3 regions of the Polaromonas sp. P1_F2 genome follow, and region 1 is predicted to be linked to each of the others. Evidence: predicted binding sites of a transcription regulator. Region 1 holds the regulator's gene; each other region holds the start of a gene.
The links. The regulator sigma-54, encoded in region 1, starts transcription at its own class of promoters, with help from an activator protein. The targets are predictions, from matches to a motif close to TGGCANGNAANCTGCTTT.
Positions count from the first base shown of each region.

Region 1 (2,231 bases):
GCGGCCTGGCAAAGCCAGTTCCGCGGCCCCTGCTCGAACTCCTTCTTCGCGCTCATCAGAGACCGTTGACATGAAGCAGGGTTTGTCACTCCGCGTCTCGCAGCACCTCGCGCTGACGCCCCAGCTGCAGCAGTCGATACGGCTGCTGCAGCTGTCGACGCTCGAGCTGAGCCAGGAAGTCGAGCAGATGCTCGACGAAAACCCGTTTCTCGAGGTGGCGGAAGAAACCGCTGTACGAGAGGAGTTCGGCCTGGAGCACCTCAACACGCCGGTCAGCCAGGACAGCCGCGAGTTTGAATCCGCGGCGGAGTCGCCGAGCGGCGGCACTGAGGACGCTGGCATTTCAGCTGCAGGCGAAGCCGAAGTCAGCGCCGAACCCAAGCTCGAGGAAAGCTGGGAAGGCGACGGCACGGTGGAGACCACGCCCGACGACAGCGAATGGGGCAGCGATGCGCCGGCGCGCAAGAACAATAACGACGAGGGCGACACCGAGGCCTCCGACCTGACAGGTGCCCACGAGTCGCTGCAAGACCATCTGCACCGCCAGTCGCTGGGCCTGCGCCTGTCCGAAGAGGACCGCGCGGCCCTGCATTTCCTGATCGAGTCGCTCAATGACGACGGCTACCTCGAAGACAGCCTGGCTTCGCTCGCGGCGGGCCTGGCCGGGGACGACCTGGAACAGGCCGAAGACCTCGAGCAGCGTTTTGCCATGGCGCTCAAGCTGCTGCACCACATGGAGCCGGCCGGCGTGGGCGCGCGCAACCTGGCCGAATGCCTGGGCCTGCAGCTGCTGGACTGCAAAGACTGCGAGGAGACCCGCGCCGCCATCGCCATGTGCAAGCAGCCCATGGAACTGCTGGCCAAACGCGACCTGAAGCGCCTGTCGCACCTGTGCGGATTCACCGAAGCCGCCGTCCGGGGTGCGATTGCCGTGATAGGCCGGCTCGACCCCAAACCCGGCCGCCGCTTCGTGAACGTGGAGCGCAACCTGATCGTGCCCGACGTCATCGTCGTGAAGTCGGGCCGGGGTTTCAAGGTCTCGCTCAACGGCGACGTGATGCCGCGCCTGCGTGTGCACGACATCTACGCCAACGCCCTCAAGCAGCACAAGGGCCAGGGCGGCCAGGCGCTGCAGCAGCGGCTGCAGGAGGCGCGCTGGTTCATCAAGAACATCCAGCAGCGCTTCGACACCATCCTGCGCGTGAGCAGCGCCATCGTCGAGCGGCAGAAAAACTTCTTCACGCACGGCGAACTCGCCATGCGCCCGCTGGTGCTGCGCGAGATCGCCGACGAGCTGGGCCTGCATGAGTCCACGATTTCGCGCGTGACCACCGCCAAGTACATGGGCACGCCCTTCGGCACCTTTGAACTGAAGTATTTCTTCGGCTCCGCCCTCGGCACCGAAACCGGCGGCAACGCCTCCAGCACCGCGGTGCGCGCGCTGATCAAGCAGTTCGTCTCGTCCGAGAGCCTGAAAAAGCCGCTCAGCGACAACCAGATTTCCGAAATGCTCAAGGAGCAGGGCATCGAATGCGCGCGCCGCACCGTGGCGAAATACCGCGAGGCCCTACGCATCGCACCGGCTAATTTGCGCAAGTCGTTGTAAGCCCTTTCAAGAGTCCGACATGAACCAGCTCCAATTGTTTTTACCGTGCGCCGCCGGCGTTGAGGCCCTGCTGGCCACCGAGGTCAAGCGTGTCACCGGTATCGACGGCAAAGCCTGGCGCGCCGGCGTGCAGTTGCAGGCCTCCTGGCGCGATGCCCTGCAGCTCAACCTGCACAGCCGACTGGCGCAGCGCGTGCTGATTGAGTTGCAGCACAACCAGTACCGCAGTGAACAAGACCTCTACAACGCCGCGGCCAACGTGGCCTGGGAAATCTGGTTCACGCCCAAGCAGACCTTCAAGGTCGAGATCACCGCCCAGCACAGCCCGCTGCAAAGCCTGAACTTCGCGGCGCTGAAGATCAAGGACGCCATCGCCGACCGCTTTCGCGCCAAGTTCGACGACGTGCGGCCCAGCGTCGATACGCGCTGGCCCGACGTGCGCGTCTATGTGCACCTGACGACGGACACCGTCACGATTTACATCGACACCTCGGGTGAGCCGCTCTTCAAGCGCGGCTGGCGCGAGGACAAAGGTGATGCGCCACTGAAAGAAACCCTGGCCGCCGCGATGATCGCCGCCAGCGGCTGGGACCAGCTGTGCAAGGACGGCGTGCCGCTCTACGAC
Region 1 covers NZ_JBFUBN010000005.1:308,529-310,759, forward strand. Annotated here, with positions in the region: gene AC1D0O_RS13040 (RNA polymerase factor sigma-54) at 71-1,606, shown strand; gene AC1D0O_RS13045 (THUMP domain-containing class I SAM-dependent RNA methyltransferase) at 1,626-2,231, shown strand, end outside.

Region 2 (2,231 bases), on a different contig from region 1:
TCAGGTCGGTGTGCCGACCATCGTGTGCGGCCCCGGCCACATCGCGCAGGCACACCAGCCCAACGAATGGGTCACACTCGACCAACTCGCCTGGTGCGAGCGCTTCATGCGCCGCCTGGCCGATGAAATCTGCGTGAACTGAAAACGTGATCCGAGCCGCAACCACCCTTTACCCGAAAGAACCCATTCCATGATGCAACGCCGAGATTTCCTGGGCACCGGCCTGGCCCTTGCCGCAGGCGGCGCCCTCGCCCAGTCCAATGCCAAGATCGCGCGCATCGTGGTGCCTTTTGCGCCGGGCGGCGTGCAGGACTTGCTGGCGCGCGCCATGTCCACCGAGCTCGGCCTGGCGCTGGGCCAGACCGTCATCATTGAAAACCGGCCCGGCGCCGGCGGCACCGTGGGCACGGCCTATGTCGCCAAGTCGGCGCCCGACAGCGGCGCCATGGTGCTGGGCGCGGCCAGCCACAACATCGCCGGCACGCTCTATACCAAGCTCAGCTACGACCCGCAAAAAGACTTCGCCCCCATGGCCCACATCGGCACCGCCGACTATGTGCTGATGATCCACCCCGACGTGCCGGCGAAAACCGCCGCCGAGTACATCCGCTACGCCAAGGCCAATCCCGGCAAGCTCAACTACGCCACCGCCGGCGTCGGCAGCGCCACGCACCTTTCGATGGCCTACTTCAACGGCCTGGCCGGCATCGATGTGGTGCACGTGCCGCTCAAGGCCACGGGCGAGGCGATCAACGAAGTGATCTCGGGCCGCGCCCATGCCGTGATCGCCGCCAGCATAGGCGCGCTGGCCTTTGCCAAAGACAGCCGCATACGCCTGATCGGCGTGACCTCGCCCAAGCGCTCCAAGTATTTGCCCGATGTCCCCACCATCGCCGAAAGCGGCCTGCCCGGCTACCAGTTCGATTCATGGTTCGGCCTGCTGGGCCCCGCCGCCACACCGGCGGCCGAGGTCAGCCGCGTCAACGCGGCCATGGCCAAGGTCCTCAAGGACCCGGTGGTGCTGGAGCGTCTGGACAAACAGGGCATCGAGCCACTGGCCATGAGCAACGCCGACTTCGCGAAGCTGCTGGCGGTCGATTACAAGCGCATGGCGGAAGTCGTCAGGGCCTCGGGCGCCAAGGTCGAATAAACGGCGAAGCGGCGCCCTGGTCGGCGGGCACAGCCCGCCGAAGCATGGCATGATAAATGCGTCATCCATTAGCTATTTGAAAGTCGCTTCATGCGGCTTTTTGTTTGCGGGGAGCACGAGACGCCCGACCAAGGGCGCAGTTGCGATGAAAGTCTGATACATGACCTGGTCCCTCATCGCGCGCGATTCATCGGGCGCGTTTGGCGTGGCGGTTGCCAGCAAATTTTTTGCCGTGGGCGCGCTGTGCCCGCACGCCCGCAGCGGCGTCGGCGCGCTTGCCACGCAGGCGCTGGTCAACCCGCTGTATGCCGCGCCGGCGCTGGACGGCCTGGCCTTCGGCCAGTCTCCCGACTACATCATCAAGCGCCTGACCTCGGCCGACGAAGGCCGTGACCACCGCCAGCTGCACCTGATAGGCGCAAACGGCCAAGCCGCCGGCTACACCGGCAGCGCCTGCATAGACTGGTGCGGCCACACGGCGGGCATTGGCTATTCCGTCGCCGGCAACATGCTGGCCGGCCCGCAGGTGATTGAAGCCACGGCGCTGGCCTATGAGGCCAATGCCCAACTCCCTTTTGCCGAACGCCTGATCACCGCCCTCGCTGCCGGCGAAGCCGCGGGCGGCGACAAGCGCGGCAAGCAGGCCGCCGCACTTTTGATTTACACCACAGAAGATTACTGCGCACTGGACATCCGCGTGGACGACCACACCGACCCCATCCAGGAACTGCGCCGCCTTTACGACAAAAGCCTGGAGCGCTACCAGCCCTTCAGCACCTGCCTGCCTTCGCGCCGCAGCCCGGCGGGCATCACCGACCGCGCCGTGATCGAGGCCGAGATCACACGTTTTCACGCACTGCGCGGCGGGGCCGCCGAATGACGGCCTTGCTCGAGGTGAGCGGCCTGCGCACCAGCTTCAAGCTCGAAGGCGGCGGTGAATTCGCCGCGGTGGACGGCATCAGTTTTTCCGTGTCCTCCGGCCGCACGCTCGGTATCGTCGGTGAATCGGGCTGCGGCAAAAGCGTGACCTCGCTGTCCATCATGGGCCTGCTGCCCAAGGGCCAGGGGCGTGTTTCCGCAG
Region 2 covers NZ_JBFUBN010000009.1:86,862-89,092, reverse strand. Annotated here, with positions in the region: gene argE (acetylornithine deacetylase) at 1-142, shown strand, start outside; gene AC1D0O_RS17795 (tripartite tricarboxylate transporter substrate binding protein) at 191-1,150, shown strand; gene AC1D0O_RS17790 (DUF1028 domain-containing protein) at 1,311-2,030, shown strand; gene AC1D0O_RS17785 (ABC transporter ATP-binding protein) at 2,027-2,231, shown strand, end outside.
Region 2: AC1D0O_RS17790 (DUF1028 domain-containing protein) is a predicted target of sigma-54. The motif match lies at 1,196-1,213, and genes of this name have one in related genera.

Region 3 (2,231 bases), on a different contig from region 1:
GTCATGTCGTTGGCGGCGGGCGCCGATGGAAGGGCGCCGGTATCCCGGGCTCGGGCTTTGTCGCCGCCGCGGGCCGCGGGCGCGGCCTCGAGCGGGCTGTGGAATACGGCACTGACCATGGCGTGACCTCTTTGCGTGGGGTGGAAGGTTCGGTGGGCGGGTGGCGGGGCGCGGGGCTAGGCGTGAACCTTGAAGCTGTCGGCGTACTTTTTCGGGTCCTTGCCGTCCCAGACCGTGCCGTCCATCAGCTTGCTGCTGCGCATGATCTCCTTGGGAACGCTGGCCTTGGCGGCCGTGGCTGCCTGCTTGTAGACGTCGATGTGGTTGATCTGCTTGGCAATGCCCAGGTAGTCGGGATGCTCCTTGATCAGGCCCCAGCGCTTGTGCTGCGTGAGGAACCACATGCCGTCGGAGAGGTACGGGAAGCTCACCGCGCCGTCGTTGTAGAACTTCATGTAGTTGGGGTCGTCCCAGGTCTTGCCCATGCCGTTCTGGTAGCGGCCCAGGATGCGCTGGTTGATGGCGTCGACGCTGGTGTTGACGTAGCTCTTGTCGGCCACGGTCTCGGCCATCTTGTTCTTGTTGGAGAGGCTGGCGTCAATCCATTTGCCGGCCTCGATGATGGCGGCGGTGACGGCGCGCGCGGTGTTGGGGTATTTCTTGACGAAGTCGGCGGTGGTGCCCAGCACTTTTTCGGGATGATCCTTCCAGACGTCCTGGGTGGTCACTGCGGTCACGCCTATGCCGTCGATGATGGCGCGGTGGCCCCAGGGCTCGCCCACGCAGAAGCCGTCCATATTGCCCACGCGCATATTGGCCACCATCTGCGGCGGCGGCACGGTGATGACCTTGGCGTCCTTCATCGGGTTGATGCCGTTGGCGGCCAGCCAGTAGTACAGCCACATGGCGTGCGTGCCGGTGGGAAAGGTCTGGGCGAAGGTGTATTCGCGCTTGTCGCTGGCCATGAGCTTGGCCAGGCCCGCGCCGTCGACAGCGCCCTTGTCGGCGAGCTTCTTCGACAGCGTGATGGCCTGGCCGTTGTTGTTGAGCGTCATCAGCACGGCCATGTCCTTCTTGGGGCCGGCCGTGCCCATGTGCACGCCGTAGACCAGGCCGTAAAGCACGTGGGCGAAATCCAGTTCGCCGTTGACTAGCTTGTCGCGCACGCCGGCCCAGCTGGCTTCCTTGGTCGGGATGATCTTGACGCCGTATTTCTGGTCTATGCCCAGCACCGAGGCCATCACCACCGAGGCGCAGTCGGTCAGGGGAATGAAGCCGATCTTGACTTCCTTTTTCTCGGGCGCGTCCGATCCCTGCGCATACACGGCGGCGCGCAGGGCGGGGTTGATGCCCACGGCGCCCACGGCCGCGGCCTGCAGCACGGTGCGGCGTGTCAGCGAAGATTTCAGCAGTTCAGTCATGTGTCGGCTCCAGGTAAAAAAGCAAAAGACAAAAACAAAAAAGGCGCTCGACCCGGGCAGCCACGTCAAACGTGATGCAGGGTGCGAACGCCTTTGTTCCTTGGGGCACCACACACTTCGCCGTTGAAGTGCTGTGCCGGATGGCCATCATTGACCAGTGCCTAGGGCATTGCAAAAGCTGTGCCAGGGTTGGCCAACGTTGCCAAAAGAGTTGTTCTAGAGAGTGGAGATGCCAGGGAAGTCTTCTTGTGCTTGCAATCACGCACTCCCTGAAAAAAACCTCACATGGGCGAAGCGCCGCGATGTGGATCCCGATAGGTGCACCTGATTTGTGCGCTGCACCAATTGAGGGTGCCTGGGGTGATCCGGCCGGCGGATCAGCCCAGCAGGTCCAGGACGTCCAGCATGCGCTGGGCCACCTCGCCCAGGCGCAGGCCCTTGTCCATGGCGGCCTTGCGCAGCTTTTCGTAGGCGGCCTGCTCCGAGAGACCCTGGCGCTGCATCAGCATGCCCTTGGCCCGGTCTATGACCTTGCGCTCGTGCAGCTCGGTCTTGGCGTGCGCCAGTTCCTTGCGCAGGCCCTGCTCGTGCTCAAAGCGCGCCATGGCCACGTCCAGGATGGGACGGATGCGGTCCGGGGACAGGCCGGCCACCACATAGGCTGACACGCCGGCGGCGACGGCGTCCTTGACGTGGCTGGTGTCGTTGTCATTGGTGAACAGCACAATGGGCCGGCGGGCGTCCCGCGTCGCCATCACCACGTGCTCCAGGGAGTCGCGGGCTTCGCTTTCGGCGTCCACGATGATCATG
Region 3 covers NZ_JBFUBN010000009.1:194,266-196,496, forward strand. Annotated here, with positions in the region: gene ntrB (nitrate ABC transporter permease) at 1-119, opposite strand, end outside; gene AC1D0O_RS18295 (CmpA/NrtA family ABC transporter substrate-binding protein) at 177-1,421, opposite strand; gene AC1D0O_RS18300 (ANTAR domain-containing response regulator) at 1,799-2,231, opposite strand, start outside.
Region 3: AC1D0O_RS18295 (CmpA/NrtA family ABC transporter substrate-binding protein) is a predicted target of sigma-54. The motif match lies at 1,590-1,607, and genes of this name have one in related genera.